3 regions of the Streptomyces sp. NPDC050549 genome follow, and region 2 is predicted to be linked to each of the others. Evidence: riboswitches for the same ligand, from Rfam matches in the RefSeq annotation. Region 2 holds a riboswitch; each other region holds the start of a gene.
What was found. Region 2 has a riboswitch for thiamine pyrophosphate ahead of thiC (phosphomethylpyrimidine synthase ThiC). Riboswitches for the same ligand answer to the same signal wherever they lie in the genome.
Positions count from the first base shown of each region.

Region 1: another riboswitch for thiamine pyrophosphate. It lies ahead of thiO (glycine oxidase ThiO); the one in region 2 lies ahead of thiC (phosphomethylpyrimidine synthase ThiC).
Region 3: another riboswitch for thiamine pyrophosphate. It lies ahead of AB0I51_RS10300 (thiamine ABC transporter substrate-binding protein); the one in region 2 lies ahead of thiC (phosphomethylpyrimidine synthase ThiC).

Region 1 covers NZ_JBFAJD010000038.1:45,857-51,821, reverse strand. Annotated here, with positions in the region: gene pknB (Stk1 family PASTA domain-containing Ser/Thr kinase) at 1-775, opposite strand, end outside; gene AB0I51_RS38060 (thiazole synthase) at 880-1,674, opposite strand; gene thiS (sulfur carrier protein ThiS) at 1,678-1,878, opposite strand; gene thiO (glycine oxidase ThiO) at 1,875-3,047, opposite strand; TPP riboswitch at 3,045-3,156, opposite strand; gene AB0I51_RS38045 (hypothetical protein) at 3,209-3,559, shown strand; gene AB0I51_RS38040 (FAD-dependent oxidoreductase) at 3,592-4,821, shown strand; gene AB0I51_RS38035 (Rv2175c family DNA-binding protein) at 4,886-5,257, shown strand; gene thiE (thiamine phosphate synthase) at 5,375-5,965, shown strand, end outside.
Region 2 covers NZ_JBFAJD010000010.1:240,872-246,836, reverse strand. Annotated here, with positions in the region: gene AB0I51_RS17805 (IclR family transcriptional regulator C-terminal domain-containing protein) at 1-229, shown strand, start outside; gene AB0I51_RS17800 (SsgA family sporulation/cell division regulator) at 329-766, shown strand; gene AB0I51_RS17795 (YibE/F family protein) at 958-2,460, opposite strand; TPP riboswitch at 2,532-2,721, shown strand; gene thiC (phosphomethylpyrimidine synthase ThiC) at 2,714-4,570, shown strand; gene AB0I51_RS17785 (DUF5994 family protein) at 5,088-5,591, shown strand; gene AB0I51_RS17780 (pyridoxamine 5'-phosphate oxidase family protein) at 5,686-5,965, opposite strand, start outside.
Region 3 covers NZ_JBFAJD010000005.1:135,804-141,768, reverse strand. Annotated here, with positions in the region: gene AB0I51_RS10310 (SRPBCC family protein) at 1-431, shown strand, start outside; gene rlmN (23S rRNA (adenine(2503)-C(2))-methyltransferase RlmN) at 485-1,591, shown strand; TPP riboswitch at 1,623-1,729, shown strand; gene AB0I51_RS10300 (thiamine ABC transporter substrate-binding protein) at 1,726-2,802, shown strand; gene AB0I51_RS10295 (iron ABC transporter permease) at 2,862-4,463, shown strand; gene AB0I51_RS10290 (ABC transporter ATP-binding protein) at 4,464-5,486, shown strand; gene AB0I51_RS10285 (LAETG motif-containing sortase-dependent surface protein) at 5,550-5,965, opposite strand, start outside.

The DNA of each region.
Region 1 (5,965 bases), on a different contig from region 2:
GGGTGCGCGCGGTGGCCGTGGCGACCAGCTCGTCCAGCTCGTACGCCAGCCCGGGGACGACGGCCGAGGGCGGCGGGACGTCCTCGTGCAGGTGCTTGTAGAGCACGATCGCGGGGGAGTCCCCGTCGTGCGGCTTCTGGCCGGTGAGCATCTCGTACAGGACGACACCGCACGCGTACACGTCGACCCGTGGGGACGCCGTGCCGCCCTCGATCTGCTCCGGCGCGAGATACGAGACCGTGCCGAGCACGTTCTCCGTGGTGCTGGTGACCGTGTCCACGGACCGGACCAGCCCGAAGTCGGCGACCTTGACCCGGCCGTCGTCCCCTATGAGCACGTTCTCCGGCTTCATGTCCCGGTGCACGAACCCGGCCCGGTGCGCGGCACCCAGCGCGGCCAGCACCGGCTCCAGGATGTCCAGCGCGGCCCGCGGCTGCAGCGCCCCGCGCTCGCGCAGCACGTCCCGCAGGGTGCAGCCGGCGACGTACTCCATCGCCAGATAGACGTACGCCCCCTGGGCGCCCTGGTCGAAGACCTGCACCACGTTCGGATGCGCCAGCCGCGCCACCGACTTGGCCTCGCGGATGAAACGGTCCACGAAGGAGGCGTCGGCCGCCAGCGTCGGGTGCATCACCTTGAGCGCGAGAACCCGGTCCAGGCGGGTGTCCACGGCCCGGTAGACCGTGGCCATCCCGCCGACGGCGATCCGCGCGTCGACGCGATAGCGGCCGTCGAGCAGCTGCCCGACGAGAGGGTCATGAAGGGTCGTATCCACGCAGGTGAGTGTACGAGCCGAGGCTGACAGCACCGCCTTTTCGGCCAGTTTCGGGGCGGTACTGCAGCCGAGCTGTGACGGATCGCACGCTGGGGAGCGGGAGTTCAGAACGCCGGCCGTTCGGGGTCCAGACGGGCCAGGCCGGTCGTCGGAGACGACGCCTCGGCGAAGTGCCTACGGGGGATACGCCCCGCCCGGAACGCCAGCCGCCCCGCCTCCACCGCGCTGCGCATCGCGGACGCCATCAGCACCGGCTCCTGCGCCCGCGTCACCGCCGAGGCGAGCATCACACCCGCGCACCCCAGCTCCATCGCGAACGCCGCGTCGGACGCCGTGCCCGCCCCCGCGTCCAGAATCACCGGCACGCGGGCGTGCTCGGTGATCAGCTGGAAGTTGTGCGGGTTGCGGATCCCGAGCCCGGAGCCGATCGGCGACCCCAGCGGCATGATCGCCGCGCACCCGACGTCCTCCAGCTTCCGCGCGAGGACGGGGTCGTCGTTCGTGTACGGCAGCACCGTGAAGCCGTCGTCGACCAGGGTCTCGGCGGCGTCGAGCAGCTCGATCGGGTCGGGCAGCAGGGTGCGCTCGTCCGCGATCACCTCAAGTTTGACCAGTGACGTCCCGAGCGCCTCCCGCGCCAGCCGCGCCGTCAGCACCGCCTCGCCGGCCGTGAAGCAGCCTGCGGTGTTGGGCAGCACCCGGATGCCGAGCCGTTCCAGGACGGACAGCACCGAACCGTGCACGGAAGCGTCGACGCGGCGCATCGCGACCGTCGTGAGCTCCGTCCCGGAGGCCACCAGCGCGCGCTCCAGGACGTCGAGGCTGGGCGCGCCCCCGGTGCCCATGATCAACCGGGACGTGAAGGACGTACCACCGAGGACGAAGGGGTCGTCGGCCATGGGTCAGCCTCCTTGGACGGCGGTGAGGACCTCGACGCGGTCCCCCTCGGAGAGGGAGGTCGAGGGCCACTGCGCGCGCGGGACGACGGTTTCGTTGAGGGCGGCGGCCACCCCGGAGGGCGACGGGGCCAGGGTGCGCACGAGGGCGTCGAGAGCGGTGCCGGGAGCGATCTCCCGGGGCTCTCCGTTGACGGAGACGTTCATGCGGGCTGCTCCACGAGTGCCGTGCGTTCTCTGCGGGCGAACCGCTTCGGGGTGAACGGGCTTGCCTCGTCCGGGAGTTCACCGGTGGCCAGCGCGTGCGCGAGGGCGTCACCGGTGACCGGCGTGAGCAGTACGCCGTTGCGGTAGTGCCCGGTGGCCAGCAGCAGCCCCGGGAGTGTGGTCGGGCCGAGCAGGGGCGCGTTGTCGGGGGAGCCGGGGCGCAGGCCTGCCCGGGTCTCGGTGAGCGGCAGTTCGGTGATCCCGGGGACCAACTCGTGGGCGTCGCGCAGCAGTTCGTAGACGCCGCCCGCGGTCACCGTGGTGTCCCAGCCCAGTTCCTCGCTGGTCGCGCCGACGACCAGCTCGCCGTTCTCGCGCGGCACCAGGTAGACGTGGCTGCCGCGCACCACGGCCCGCACGGTCCGGCTCAGGAACGGCGCGTACCGCTCCGGCACGGTCAGCCGCAGCACCTGCCCCTTCACGGGCCGTACGGGCGGCAGGACGTCGTCGGGGACCCCGGCCAGCCGCCCGCTGAGGCTGCCGCCGGCGAGCACCACCTGGTCCGCGCCCAGCGCTTCCCCCTCACGCGTGACGACCCCTGTGGCGCGGTCCCGCCCGACCGTGAGCCGCTCGGCCCACGTCCGGTGGAAGGCGACCCCGGCGCGCTCACAGGCGGCCACCAGCGCCCGCGCCAGCCGCCGCGGGTCGACCTGGTGGTCCCCGTCGACCCGGAGCCCCCCGCGCACACCCGGCGCGAGCATCGGCTCCAGGCGCCGGCACTCGCGCCCGGAGAGCCACTCGGAGTCCAGGCCCGACTGCTGCTGCAGGGCGTGCAGTTCACGCAGATGGGCGCGGTCGTCGGCGTCCAGGGCGACGGCGAGGGTGCCGCAGCGCCGGTAGCCGAGGTCGAGGCCGGTGAGGTCGGTCAGCTCGGCGGCGAAGTCCGGGTAGCGGTGCGCCGAGGCCAGGTTGAGGGCGAGCAGGGTCTGCTCGCCGTAGTGCAGTTCCGTTACGGCGGCCAGCATCCCGGCGGCCACCTGGGCGGCCCCGCCGCCCGGCTCGGGGTCCACGACGGCGGTGGCCAACCCGCGTTGCGCGGCCCGCCAGGCCGTGACCAGGCCGATGATCCCGCCCCCGACGACGAGGACGTCTGACGTACGTGTAGGCATGGGCGTCCAGCCCCTCCCTTCGCCGGCATGACCCGGATCAGGTTCGTACGGTCGGAGGCCGCCAGCCTCCCTCTCAGCCCAGTGCGTCCGGACTCCCGCGAGTGCTTGTACGTTGGCCACCCTAGCCCGTACCCCATGTCCCAGTAAGGGAGCCTCCGTCCATGGCCCGCTCGCTCGACGGTCTCGTCCTCGCCCCCGTCGCGGACCAGGCACCGGGTCAGGTCGGCACCCGCACCCGGTTCGCGTACCACGAGAAGGACGGCGAGATCTGGGCCGAGTACGCGGGCGGCGACGTCGTACGCGGGCATCTCGTCGGCACGCGCGCGGGGGACCGTCTCGACTTCCGGTACGTGCAGCTGAAGACGGACGGGACGACGTCCTCAGGGCACTGCGTGTCCGAAGTCGTCGAGCTGTCCGACGGCCGCATCCGCCTCGACGAGACGTGGGAGTGGGAGTCGCAGTTGGGCAGCGGGACGAGTGTTGTGGAACAGGTCACTGAACGCGCCCCCTGACTGACGTTTTGTCAGGTGTCTATGGTGATCGGATGAGCGAGCAGACGCGGGGACAGGACGCGGGAGCGGGACGGCGCGTGGTCGTCGTCGGGGCGGGCATGGCCGGGGTGCAGACCGCGGTCGCCCTGCGCGAACAGGGCTTCACCGGCAGCATCACCCTTCTCGGCGCCGAACCCCATCAGCCCTACGACCGGCCGCCGCTGTCCAAGGCCGTCCTGCTCGGCAAGGCCGAGGGCTCCGCCTTCGACGTCGACTTCGAGGCACTCGGCATCGAACTCCGGCTCGGGCGAGAGGTGTCGGGCCTGCGCCCCGGAGACCACGAACTGGACACCGCCGAGGGCCCGGTGCCCTACGACGTCCTCGTCCTCGCCACCGGTGCCGAACCGATCCGGCTCCCGGGCGCCGACGGCATTCCCGGGGTGCATCTGCTGCGCACCCTGGACGACGCCGAGCGGCTGCGGCCGGTGCTCACCCGGCAGCACGACGTCGTGGTCGTGGGCGCCGGCTGGATCGGCGCGGAGTTCGCCACCGCCGCGCGCGAGGCGGGCTGCGCGGTGACCGTCGTGGAAGCCGCCGACCGGCCGCTCGCCGGCGCGCTGCCCGCCGAGGTGGCCGCGCCGATGGCCGCCTGGTACGCGGACGCCGGTGCCGTGCTGCGCACGCACACGCGCGTGGAGCGCGTCGAACCCGGCGCCGTGGTCCTCGACGACGGCACCCGGCTGCCCGCGGGCGCCGTCGTGGTCGGCATCGGCGCCCGCCCCGCCACCGGCTGGCTCGCGGACTCCGGCGTCGAGCTGGGCGTCCACCGCGAGGTCGTGGCCGACGACCGGCTGCGCACCTCGGTGCCGGACGCCTACGCGGTCGGCGACTGCGCCTCCTTCCCTTCGGGAAGGTACGGCGAGCGACTTCTCGTCCACCACTGGGACAACGCCCTCCAGGGCCCGCGCACGGTCGCCGCGAACATCGTCGGCCAGACCCCGGCGGTCTACGACCCGGTGCCCTACTTCTGGTCCGAGCAGTTCGGCCGCTTCGTCCAGTACGTCGGCCATCACGCGTCCGCCGACACGATCCTGTGGCGCGGCGACCCGGCCACCCCGGCCTGGACCGTCTGCTGGCTGCGCGAGGACCGCCTGGTGGCCCTTCTCGCGGTCGGCCGCCCCCGTGACCTGGCCCAGGGCCGCCGTCTGATCGAGTCGGGCACCCCGATGAATCCCGGGCCGCTGGCGGACCCTTCTCTGCCGATGAAAGCCGCTATCGCCTAGTTCGTGACCCCGGGTCGGACCGGCCCGACTTCCGACTGTCGGTCCGGGATGGCACGCTGTTTGCGTGACCGAGATTGACGCAAAGATTGATGCTCTCGTCCCCGCCTGGCTCACGCTGCCCGACATCGCAGAGATGCTCGATGTCGAGGTGACACGCGTGCGGCAGCTGGTCAAGGACGGCCAAGTCATCGCCGTACGCCGTGGTGAGAACCGCGCGCTGCACGTCCCCGCCGCCTTCATCGACGGGGCCGAGCAGAAGGTCGTCAAGGGCCTCGCGGGGACCCTGACGCTCCTGCGGGACGACGGCTTCTCCGACGAAGAGATGCTGGAGTGGCTCTTCACCCCCGACCCCAGCCTGCCCGGCACCCCCGCGCAGGCCCTGAGCGAGAATCGCGGCACGGAGGTGAAGCGCCGCGCCCAGGCGCTCGCCGTCTGACCCGGACGACCGGCCGACCCGGACGACCGACCGGTGTACGGGCCGCGGCGCGCCCGCCCGCGGCCCGTACACCGCACCACCGCGCAACGACGACGAACGACAACGGGGGACACACGCATGCCCGACACCGCAGCCGCCGTACGCGCGGAACTCGCCGACGCCCGGGTCTACCTCTGCACGGACGCCCGCAGCCGCCAGGGCGACCTCGCGGAGTTCCTGGACGCGGTCCTGGCCGGCGGGGTCGACATCGTGCAGCTGCGAGACAAGGGCATGGAGGCCGCCGAGGAGCTGGAGCACCTCCAGGTGTTCGCCGACGCCTGCGCCCGGCACGGGCGACTGCTCGCGGTCAACGACCGCGCGGACGTCGCCCACGCCGCCGGTGCCGAGGTACTGCACCTGGGCCAGGGCGACCTCCCGGTCCCCGCGGCCCGCGCGATTCTCGGCGACGACGTCCTGATCGGCCGCTCCACGCACGCGGAGGCGGAGGCCGCCGCGGCCGCCGTCCAGGAGGGCGTGGACTACTTCTGCGCGGGCCCCTGCTGGCCGACCCCCACCAAGCCCGGCCGCCACGCCCCCGGCCTCGACCTGGTCCGGTACACGGCCGCCCTGGGCACCGACCGCCCCTGGTTCGCCATCGGCGGCATCGACCTCGGCAACCTCGACGAGGTGCTCGAAGCGGGCGCCCGCCGGGTCGTCGTCGTACGGGCG
Region 2 (5,965 bases):
GCTGCGGCGCCTGGATCGGATGCGGCGGATGGAGCTGGTGGTGGAACGTCAGGAGTACGCGCTGGGGACGGTCTGCGCGGCGATTCCGATCACGCTCGGCAGCACGGCCGCCACGATGGCCATTTCTCTCCCCTTGCATCAGGCTGACCGTCTGCCGGCCGCCGCCCGGGCGTTGCAGGCCGAGGTCGGCAGGCTGCTGGGGTCGCTCGCGCTCTCTATCAGTATCTGAAAACTTACTCCTTGTGATCTGTTGTGTACGTTCAGCAATATTCCTTCAGTGTCACGGGGATCATTCCCAGCCAGTCGGCGGCAATTGACGGGATAGGCGATGCGCGAGTCCGTACAGGCAGAGGTCATGATGAGCTTCCTCGTCTCCGAGGAGCTCTCCTTCCGTATCCCGGTCGAACTGGGCTACGAGGCGTGCGATCCGTACGCCGTACGGCTGACCTTCCATTTGCCGGGCGATGCCCCGGTGACCTGGGCCTTCGGCCGGGAGCTGCTGATCGACGGGGTGGGCCGGGCGTCCGGGGACGGTGACGTCCGGATCGAGCCCGTCGATCCCGAGACGCTGGGCGAAGTGCTGATCAGGCTTCAGGTGGGCGGCGACCAGGCGCTGTTCCGCACCGGTGCGGCCCCGCTCGTGGCGTTCCTCGACCGCACCGACCGGCTGGTTCCGCTCGGTCAGGAGGGTGCGCTCGCGGATTTCGACGCCCACCTCGACGAGGCACTGGACCGCATCCTGGCGGAGGAGCAGAGCGCCGGCTGAAGCGTTGCCGTGGCGGCGGGGGGAGTTGGCGTAACGCTTCACCAAGGGGTCTGAAGCCCCTGGACGCATCTGTGGAGTTCTGAAAGGCCTGCGGGGCCGAGAGGTCTGGGAGCGGTCCGGGGAAGCCCGGGAGGAGCCCTGGAGTCGCAGGAACGCTTCTGCGTGGCTCCGCGCGGCGATTCCCGCCGTCCTCAGTGCTTGCGGCGCCGGCCCTTCCCGCCGCGTGCCGGCGCCGGCTTGACACCGGGTGCTGCCGTGGGCCCGGCACCGACCGCCGCCGTGGCCACTGCCGCAACCCCCGCCGGAGCCGTTTCGCGTCCCGGTCGGTCGGCCGAGACCACCAGGGCCGCGAGCGCCGTGGTGACCGGTACCGAGGCGACCAGGCCGATCGAGCCCACCAGCGTGCGTACGATCTCCTCGGCGACCAACTCGCTGTTGGCGACCGACCCCACGCTGCTCTGCGCGATGGAGAAGAGCAGCAGCAACGGCAGGGCCGCGCCCGCGTAGGCGAGGACGAGCGTGTTGACCACGGACGCGATGTGGTCGCGGCCGATCCGGATACCGGCGCGGTACAGCCCGCGCCAGCCCATCGACGGGTTGGCCTCGTGCAGCTCCCAGACCGCCGAGGTCTGCGTGACCGTCACATCGTCGAGCACCCCCAGCGAACCGATGATGACGCCGGCGAGCAGCAGACCGCTCATGTCGATCGACGGATACAGCCCGTGGATCAGGCCCGTGTTGTCGTCCGTGTTGCCGGTGAGCGCGGCCCAGCCGATGAACACCGAACCAAGGATGCCGATCAGCACCAGCGACATCAGCGTGCCGAGCACCGCCACGGACGTACGGGCCGACAGCCCGTGGCACATGTAGAGCGCGATCAGCATGATGGCACTCGATCCGACCACCGCCACGATCAGCGGGTTCGAGCCGTGCAGGATCGCGGGCAGGATGAAGAAGTTGAGGATCATGAAGCTGATGGCCAGCGCGATCAGTGCCATGACACCGCGCAGTCGGCCCACCACCACGACGGCCAGTGCGAAGATGCCGGCGAGCAGCGCCATCGGGAACTTACGGTTCACATCGGTGACCGAGTACTGCAGATCCCTGGGCGCGGAGGGCTCGTAGGCGACCACGACCTTCTCGCCCTCATGCAGTTGCCGTGACTGGTCGGGCTGGACGATCTCCGTGAACGTGCGGCCCTTGTCCTTGCCGGTGCTGACCGTGACCGTGGCCTTCTTGCAGGTGCCGCCCGCCTCCTGCTGTGCCGAGGAACCCTCGGCCGTGGAGGTGTCCCCGGTCGAGCCCCCGCCCGAGGCGTTCACCGAGGCGCAGCTGACGCTGACCACTTTGGTGACCGTCGCCTGCTGTGTCTGCCGGTCGAAGCCGACGCCGGTGCGCTTGTGCGACGGAGCGCCGCCGGGCCACAACACCACCATGCCGACCACGACCGCCACTGTGAACGGGATCAGGATCGCCGCGATGACCTTCCGAAGGTGACGGGAGACGGGGGCGGCCGGACCATGACTGTGCGAGTGGCCATGCCCACCACCCGCGCCGGAACCGTGCCCGCCGTCGCCACCGGAGCTGTGGTCGTCCCGGGACCCGGAACCATGGTCGCCTTCGGGACCGTGGCCGTGGTCATGGCCATGCGACGGCCCGGTCGGCGGGTATGAGGGCTGCTGCGTCGTGGTCACCGCCCGATCATCGCAAGAACGCCGGAGGCCCACTGTTCAGCGCGCCACATATGACGCTAGCGTGGAGGCACCTTTGCACACGCGGGAGCTCGGAGCACCGGGCTGAGAGGGCGCTGACCTCCGTCTCTGCGATGTTTCACGGGAAACGTCACCTGAAGTGAGTGATGTTTCACATGAAACATCGGCTGACGGAAGCCGCTGCGTCGACCGCCGAACCTGTTACCGGGTAATGCCGGCGTAGGGAGTAGGTCTCATGACCAACAAGGACGTACGCACGCCTGCCTTCAGCCAGGACGAACAGCCCATTCCGGGCGGGGAGTTCGCACGGGCCGAGCAGCCGACGGAGGCCGAGGAGCCTGCGGAGGCTGGGAAGTCCATCGGCTGGCACAAGGGGTATGTCGAGGGCTCGCGCCCCGATCTGCGGGTGCCGGTCCGGCAGGTGCACCTCACCAACGGGCAGTCCGTGACGCTGTACGACACCTCCGGCCCGTACACCGATCCGCTCGTCGACACCGACGTCCGCAGGGGGCTGGCGCCGCTGCGGGAGAATTGGATCATCGCCCGGGGCGACACCGAGGAGTACGCGGGCCGCCCTGTCCGCCCCGAGGACGACGGAATCAAGCACACGTCACCGCGCGGTGGACTCCGCAATCTCGATGCGGTGTTCCCGGGACGCCCGCGGCAGCCGCGCCGTGGACGTGATGGTACGGCGGTGACTCAACTCGCCTACGCGCGACGGGGCGAGATCACGCCCGAGATGGAGTTCGTGGCCGTACGGGAGAAGGTCTCGCCCGAGGTGGTCCGGGAGGAGATCGCGGCGGGGCGTGCGGTGCTGCCGGCCAACGTCAACCATCCCGAGATCGAGCCGATGATCATCGGTAAGCGGTTCCTGGTGAAGGTCAACGCCAACATCGGCAATTCCGCGGTCACTTCCTCCATCGAGGAGGAGGTCGAGAAGATGACCTGGGCGACCCGCTGGGGCGCCGACACGGTCATGGACCTGTCCACCGGCCGCAACATCCACACCACCCGCGAATGGGTCCTGCGCAACTCCCCCGTCCCCATCGGCACCGTGCCGCTCTACCAGGCACTCGAAAAGGTCGACGGCCGTGCCGAGGAGCTGACCTGGGAGATCTACAAGGACACGGTCGTCGAACAGGCCGAACAGGGCGTGGACTACATGACCGTCCACGCGGGCGTGCGGTTGCCGTTCGTACCGCTGACGGCGAACCGCAAGACGGGCATCGTCTCGCGCGGCGGCTCGATCATGGCGGCCTGGTGCCTGGCACACCACAAGGAATCGTTCCTCTACGAGAACTTCGAGGAGTTGTGCGAGATCCTCGCCGCCTACGACGTCACGTACTCGCTGGGCGACGGTCTGCGACCCGGCTCGATCGCGGACGCCAACGACGAGGCGCAGTTCGCCGAGTTGAGGACTCTCGGGGAACTCAACACGATCGCGAAGCGTTTCAACGTACAGACCATGATCGAGGGCCCGGGACATGTCCCGATGCACAAGATCAAGGAGAACATCGACCTTCAGCAGGAGATCTGCGATGAAGCTCCGTTCTATACGCTCGGCCCGCTGACGACGGACGTCGCGCCTGCGTACGACCACATCACTTCCGGCATCGGTGCCGCGATGATCGCCTGGTGGGGCACGGCCATGCTCTGCTATGTCACGCCCAAGGAGCACTTGGGCCTGCCCAATCGTGACGACGTCAAGACCGGCGTCATCACCTACAAGATCGCCGCCCACGCAGCCGACCTCGCCAAGGGGCACCCAGGTGCACAGGAGTGGGACGACGCGCTGTCCGACGCCCGCTTCGAGTTCCGCTGGGAGGACCAGTTCAACCTGGCCCTCGACCCGGTCACTGCACGGGAGTTCCACGACGAGACACTGCCGGCGGAGCCTGCCAAGACGGCGCACTTCTGCTCGATGTGCGGGCCGAAGTTCTGCTCGATGAAGATTAGCCAAAGCATCACAGCGCAGTTCGGCGGTACGGCGGCTGCAGGGGCGACGGCTGAGGAGGTCGCTGAGGGGATGTTGCAGAAGTCGAAGGAGTTCGCGGCCAGCGGGAACCGGGTGTATCTGCCCCTGGCGGACTGAGTGCCTGTGTCTGACCCCCTGATCTGGATCTTTGGGCGCGGTGGACTGGTGGCATGTCCGAGATTGCCTACTGTCGCTGTCACCAGGCTGGGTATACGGTGAGTTGTGAGGCTGAGGCGCTTTTCACCATTTGTAGTTGGTGAACAGTCTGGCCCGCATCCTCCGTCTTTCGGCCCCTTGCCCCCGGGTCACAGTGTCCATCTGACCACTCTGAGGAGGCTGGAGCCGCACCGCCGACTGCGCAGCTCCAGCCCTTCGTCCTTCTCAGCCTTTTTCGAGGCCGGGGTGTACTCCCGCTACGCCCCGCTTGGGCTGGTGAGGACGGGTCAGTGTGAGACGGCGAGGCAGGGGGCCTCGGTGCCGTCTTCGCACGCGGCCGCCGCCCGTGTTCGGCTGCATGCGGCGGCGGCCGTGGACCATTGCACCACCGATGTCCGGTCTGGGAAAACGCCTTGGCAGGTTCTTGACGGCGAACGACACGACGTCGGCCCGACGACTGGTCAGAGAGGTTCACATCATGGAACCGACTACAAATCACCTCTCGGCCGGCGCCCAGCGCTCCTCACCTCTGCCTGTTCGGCTTTCGCTGGCGCCCTACGAAGCCGTCTCAGGCGGATTCGACGGCGCATGGTGGCCCTACTCCCGTAATCTCGCCACTGAACTTCCCGGCCTGGTTGAGGCAATGGATGGGACGGGCAGCATCACCAGGGTCATAGTGGGGATCGAGCCGTGGCCCGACATCCCGCACCGGGTCTCCGTCGGCGGGCACACCGTAACCGCAGGGTGGTTCGTGTCCGGTCACGAACAGAACGAGATCGTGCTCTGCTCGTATCTCAAGGGCTTTCGCACCCTGCTTGTTATCCCTCCCACAACAACGCCCAGCGCTGCCGACTGGCTGATGAGCACACCAGTCACGGTCGACGGCAGCCGCACCGCCACCGAACTCCTGGCCACCGCGACGGCCCGCCCCGACAAGGCATCCCACGAGGCGCCTCGCAAGACGGCGGACGGAGTTGCTTGAGGAGAGCTGTCGCCTGCGGTGTCACCTTGCCCGGGCGGTGGAGGATCGTCGCGGGCCCTGCCGCGGCAGTCGGGCGGGGTCTGGCTGAGCGGATTCAGGTGCCAGGGGAGGGCGGGCTGATGAGTCTGATCCCGGTGAGTTCTTCGGGGTGGACGCGGATGACATGGTCCATGGTCTGGTCGACCCATGGGTGCAGGAGTTGCCGGTAGCGGTCCAATTCGGTGCGGCTCGTGATCAGGTGCGCGTAGCCGGTCGCTATGACGCTCCAGCCAAGGTGACTTCGGGGGTCGATGGCGTCTGCCTCGTAGGCGACAACCACTGCCTGCCCGTCATTCTCGTTGGTGTGGACGGCCAGGGCGGAGCCCGCGTCGGTG
Region 3 (5,965 bases), on a different contig from region 2:
AAGAGTTCGACGTGGACTGCCGTCCCGAGGACGCCTGGGCGTACGTCATCGACCCGTCCCACCTCCCCGAGTGGCAGGAGAGCGCGGTGTCCGCGGAACAGCTCGACGACCGGCCCTTCGGCCTCGGCTCCCGGGTCCGCGTCACCCGGCACGTGGGTCGCCGTGACATGGCGATGACCATGGAGTGCACCGAGTTCCTGCCGCCGCGTGCCTGGACCGTGCGCGGGATCGACGGCCCCATCAGGGGCAACTTCCGCGGCGAGATCTCACCCGTCGACGACGGACGCCGTACCCGGGTGACGATGGGCCTCGACTTCGAGGGACACGGCATGGGCAAGGTCCTGCTGCCCCTCGTCGTCCGCCCCCAGGTCCGACGCGAGATGCCCCACAACGAGAAGCTCCTGAGGGAGCACCTGGAGCACATCGGCTGAAGCTGATCACCGTAAACGGATCACGGTAAACGATCTGCGACACTGGTACAGCCATGCCTAAGCCCGGAGAACTCACATTCGTCGCCCCCCGCGGAGCCCAGAAGCCGCCGCGGCACCTTGCCGATCTCACGCCCGCCGAGCGCAAGGAAGCCGTCGCCGCGGTCGGGGAGAAGCCCTTTCGCGCCAAGCAGCTCTCGCAGCACTACTTCGCGCGCCTCGCGCACGACCCGGCGGAGTGGACCGACATCCCCGCCGGTTCGCGCGCAAAGCTGCAGGAGGCGCTGCTCCCCGAGCTGATGACGGTCGTACGGCACCTGTCGACCGACCAGGACACCACCCGCAAGACGCTGTGGCGGCTGTTCGACGGGACGCTCGTCGAGTCCGTGCTGATGCGGTACCCGGACCGGGTCACCATGTGCATCAGTTCGCAGGCGGGCTGCGGGATGAACTGCCCGTTCTGCGCGACCGGTCAGGCCGGTCTGGACCGCAATCTGTCCACCGGTGAGATCGTGCACCAGATCGTGGACGGCATGCGCGCGCTGCGGGACGGCGAGATTCCCGGCGGGCCCGCGCGGCTCTCGAACATCGTCTTCATGGGCATGGGCGAGCCCCTCGCCAACTACAAGAGGGTCGTCCAGTCCATCCGCGCCCTCACCGACCCCGAGCCGGACGGTCTCGGTCTCTCGCAGCGAGGGATCACCGTCTCGACGGTCGGACTGGTCCCGGCGATCCACCGCTTCTCCGACGAGGGCTTCAAGTGCCGGCTCGCGATCTCGCTGCACGCGCCCGACGACGACCTGCGCGACACCCTGGTCCCCGTGAACACGCGCTGGAAGGTGCGTGAGGTGCTCGACGCGGGCTGGGAGTACGCGGCGAAGTCGGGGCGCCGGCTGTCCATCGAGTACGCGCTGATCCGGGACATCAACGACCAGGCGTGGCGCGGCGACCGCCTCGGCCGGCTCCTCAAGGGCAAGCCCGTGCACGTCAATCTGATCCCGCTGAACCCGACGCCGGGCTCCAAGTGGACGGCCTCCCGCCCCGAGGACGAGAAGGCGTTCGTCGAGGCCATCGCGGCCCATGGGGTGCCGGTCACCGTCCGGGACACCCGTGGCCAGGAGATCGACGGAGCGTGCGGCCAGCTCGCGGCCACCGAGAGGTAATCTTCACCCGTACCACCTGTACGTACACCTTCATATCCGACAGGGGAGCGCGCAGCGCTGAGAGTGCGGCAATCGGGCCGCAGACCCTCTGAACCTCGCCCAGGTCATTCTGGGTAGGAAGTTCGGTCATCACCGTGAACACCAAGAAGTACTGTGCTGTCCTCGTCGGCCTCGGCCTGGTCACGCTCTCCGCGTGCGGGTCGGGGTCGGACCAGGGCAGTGGCTCCGGCTCCAAGACCGTCACCCTCGTCAGCCACGACTCGTGGGCCGTCTCGAAGAGCGTCCTCAAGGACTTCGAGAAGCAGTCCGGCTACACCGTCAAGGTTCTCAAGGACGGCGATGCGGGCCAGGCCGTCAACAAGGCGATCCTGACCAAGGACAACCCCCAGGGCGACGTCTTCTTCGGCGTCGACAACACCCTGCTCTCCCGGGCACTCGACAACGGCCTCTTCCAGTCCTACGACGCGAAGGGCTCCGCCACCGTCAAGCCCGCGTACCGCGTCGACGAGACCAAGCACCGCGTCACACCCATCGACACCGGCGACATCTGCGTCAACTACGACAAGGCCTACTTCGGCAAGCACAAGCTGACCCCGCCGACCTCCTTCGCCGACCTCGTGAAGCCCGAGTACAAGAACCTCCTCGTCACCGAGAACGCGGCCACCTCCTCACCCGGCCTCGGCTTCCTGCTCGGCAGCGCGGCCCAGTTCGGCGACGACGGGTGGCAGGCCTACTGGAAGAAGCTCAAGGCGAACGGCGTGAAGGTCGTCGACGGCTGGGAGCAGGCCTACGACCAGGAGTTCTCCGGTTCGGCCGGCGGGAGGAAGGCGGGTGGCGACCGGCCTCTCGTCGTCTCGTACGCTTCCTCGCCGCCCGCCGAGGTCATCTACGGCGATCCGAAGCCGACCACCGCGCCCACCGGGGTGTCGTACGGCACCTGCTTCCGCCAGACCGAGTACGCGGGACTGCTCAGCAATGCCAGGAACACCAAGGGCGGCAAGGCCTTCATCGACTTCCTCCTCACCAAGAAGTTCCAGGAGGACATGCCGCTCAACATGTTCGTCTACCCGGTGATCGAGGGTGCGACCGTGCCGGCCGAGTTCACGAAGTACGGTCCGCAGGCCAAGGACCCCGAGACCATGGCCCCCGCGAAGATCGCCGCCGACCGCGACCAGTGGGTCAAGTCGTGGACCTCGCTCGTACTGAAGTAGCGGAAGCGGCACCGCGCAAGCCCCTCAGGAACAGGGGCGACGCGACGCGGCTCGGACTCATGGCCGTGCCCGTCGCGTTCTTCGCGGTGTTCTTCGCCTACCCCGTCGCCGCGATCGTCGGGCGCGGTCTCAAGGTGGACGGCGCCTGGCAGTGGGGCCGGATCGGGGACGTGCTGGCGCAGTCCGACATCCGGCACGTCCTGTGGTTCACCACCTGGCAGGCGCTCGCCTCGACCGCGCTCACGCTGCTGATCGCGCTCCCCGGCGCGTATGTCTTCGCGCGCTTCGACTTCCCGGGCCGGCAGGTGCTGCGGGCCGTCGTGACCGTCCCCTTCGTGCTGCCCACGGTCGTCGTCGGTACGGCCTTCCTCGCGCTCGTCGGCCGGGGCGGACTCCTCGACGACCTGTGGGGCGTACGGCTGGACACCACCGTGTGGGCCATCCTGCTCGCGCACGTCTTCTTCAACTACGCGGTGGTCGTACGGACGGTGGGCGGCCTGTGGGCACAGCTCGACCCGCGGCAGGAGGAGGCCGCGCGGATGCTCGGCGCCTCCCGGCTGCGGGCCTGGCGCAAGGTGACGCTGCCCGCGCTCGCGCCCGCCGTGGCCGCCGCCGCGCTGATGGTCTTCCTCTTCACCTTCACCTCCTTCGGCGTGGTGCAGATCCTCGGCGGCCCGACCTTCTCGACCCTCGAAGTGGAGATCTACCGCCAGACCTCCGAGGTCTTCGACCTGTCGACGGCGGCCGTGCTGACGATCGTCCAGTTCGTCGCGGTGGGCGCGATCCTCGCCGTCCACGCCTGGACGGTACGGCGCCGGGAGACGGCCCTGCGGCTCGTGGACCCGGCGGTGACCGCACGGCGCCCGCGCGGGGCCGGCCAGTGGTCCCTGCTCGCCGGAGTGCTGGTCTCCGTCCTCCTGCTGCTGGTGCTGCCGCTCGCCGTGCTGGTGCAACGGTCGCTCGACTCACCGGACTTCGGCTACTACCGGGCGCTGACCCACGACGACGGCGGCACCTTCCTGGTCCCGCCGATCGCCGCGATCGGCAACTCGCTGGAGTACGCCGTCGCCGCCACCGCGATCGCCGTGGTGATCGGGGGGTTCGCCGCCGCGGCGCTGACCCGGCGCGACGCGGGGAAGCTGGTGCGGGGGTTCGACGCGCTGCTGATGCTGCCGCTCGGGGTGTCGGCGGTGACCGTCGGCTTCGGGTTTCTGATCTCGCTCGACAAACCCCCGCTGGATCTGCGGAGTTCATGGATCCTGGTGCCGCTCGCGCAGGCGCTGGTGGGCGTCCCCTTCGTCGTACGGACGATGCTGCCCGTGCTGCGGGCGGTGGACGGGCGGCTGAGGGAAGCGGCGGCCGTGCTCGGGGCCTCGCCCTGGCGGGTGTGGCGTGAGGTCGATCTGCCGCTGGTGCGGCGGGCGTTGCTGATCGCCGCCGGATTCGCGTTCGCGGTGTCGCTGGGGGAGTTCGGGGCGACCGTGTTCATCGCGCGGCCCGACAACCCGACGCTGCCGGTCGCGGTGGCCCGGCTGCTGTCCCGGCCCGGTGACCTCAACTACGGCCAGGCGATGGCCCTTTCGACGATTCTGATGGCGGTGTGCGCGGTGGCCCTGCTGGTCCTTGAGCGGCTGCGCACCGACCGGACGGGGGAGTTCTAGATGCTGCTCGGTCTTGAGAGCGGGACCGTACGGTTCGGTGGACGGCCGGTGCTGGACGCCGTAGATCTCGGGGTCGCCGAGCACGAGATCGTGTGTGTCCTCGGGCCCAGCGGCAGCGGCAAGTCGACGCTGCTGCGCGCGGTGGCCGGGCTGCAACCCCTGCACTCCGGGCGGGTGTTGCTCGACGGACGCGACCAGGCCGGGGTGCCCGCGCACAAGCGGGGGGTGGGCCTGATGTTCCAGGACCATCAGCTGTTCCCCCAGCGGGACGTGGCCGGCAACGTGGCCTTCGGGCTGCGGATGCACGGGGCGTCGAAGGGACAACAGGACGCCCGGGTCGGCGAGTTGCTCGATCTCGTCGGACTGCCGGGTGCCGCCCGCCGTGCCGTCGCGGGGCTGTCCGGCGGTGAGCAGCAGCGGGTGGCGCTGGCCCGAGCCCTCGCGCCCCGCCCCCGGCTCCTCATGCTCGACGAACCGCTCGGCCAGCTCGACCGGTCACTGCGGGAGCGGCTGGTCGTCGAACTCCGCGAACTGTTCGGGGCGTTGGGCACGACCGTGCTCGCGGTCACGCACGACCAGGGCGAGGCGTTCGCACTGGCCGACCGGGTCGTGGTGATGCGGGACGGGCGGATCGCCCAGTCCGGTACGCCACTTGAGGTCTGGCAGCGCCCCGCAGACGAGTTCGTGGCCCGTTTCCTCGGCTTCGACAACGTGGTCGGGGCCACGGTCGCCGGAGAGGCCGCCGACACGCCCTGGGGCAAGGTGCCGGTTCCCGAGGACGCCCCTCAGGGCGCCCACATGCTCCTCGTGCGCCCCGCTGGCGTCCGCCTGGTCCCCGCCGACGAGGGCCTGCGCTGCACGGTCGCCGCCCGCACGTTCAGGGGCACCCACGTCGCCGTGCAACTGCAGCCGGAGGGCGCGCCGCGGCTTGAGGCGGCGTGTGCGCTGCGGGAGGCGCCGGAGGTCGGGGACACGGTCGGGGTGGAGTTCGACGCGGCCGAGATCGTCGTACTCGACGGCTAGCGGGCATGCGTGTGGCCCGCCCCCACGAACCGGGCGGGCCACAACAGAGCAACAGCGGGTGGATCAGCGGCCGTTGGTCGCACCGCGGCGGCGCATGCCGTAGTAGACGGCTCCGCCGCCCGCGACGACGAACGCGCCCGCGATACCGGCGATCATGCCGGTGTTGGAGTTGGCACCGGTCTCGGCGAGGTTCGAGCTACCGGCCGCGGGAGACGGCGCGTTGTCCGTCGTCGTGGCGGGGGCGGTGCTGCTGCTCTCCGAGGCCGACGGGGTCGGGGTGTCGGTCTCGGCCGGGGTCGAGGCGGTCTCCGACGGGGTCGGCGAGGCCTCGGTCGGAGTCGGGGTGGGCGACTCCGTGGCGCAGGCCTTGGACGGGGTCGTCAGGTTCGGCGAGATGTCCTCGTCGACCTTGTTGCTGGCCTTGACGTGGACGCGGTACGTCGCGTTCGGCTGCCAGTCCTCGGAGAAGGTGACGGTTT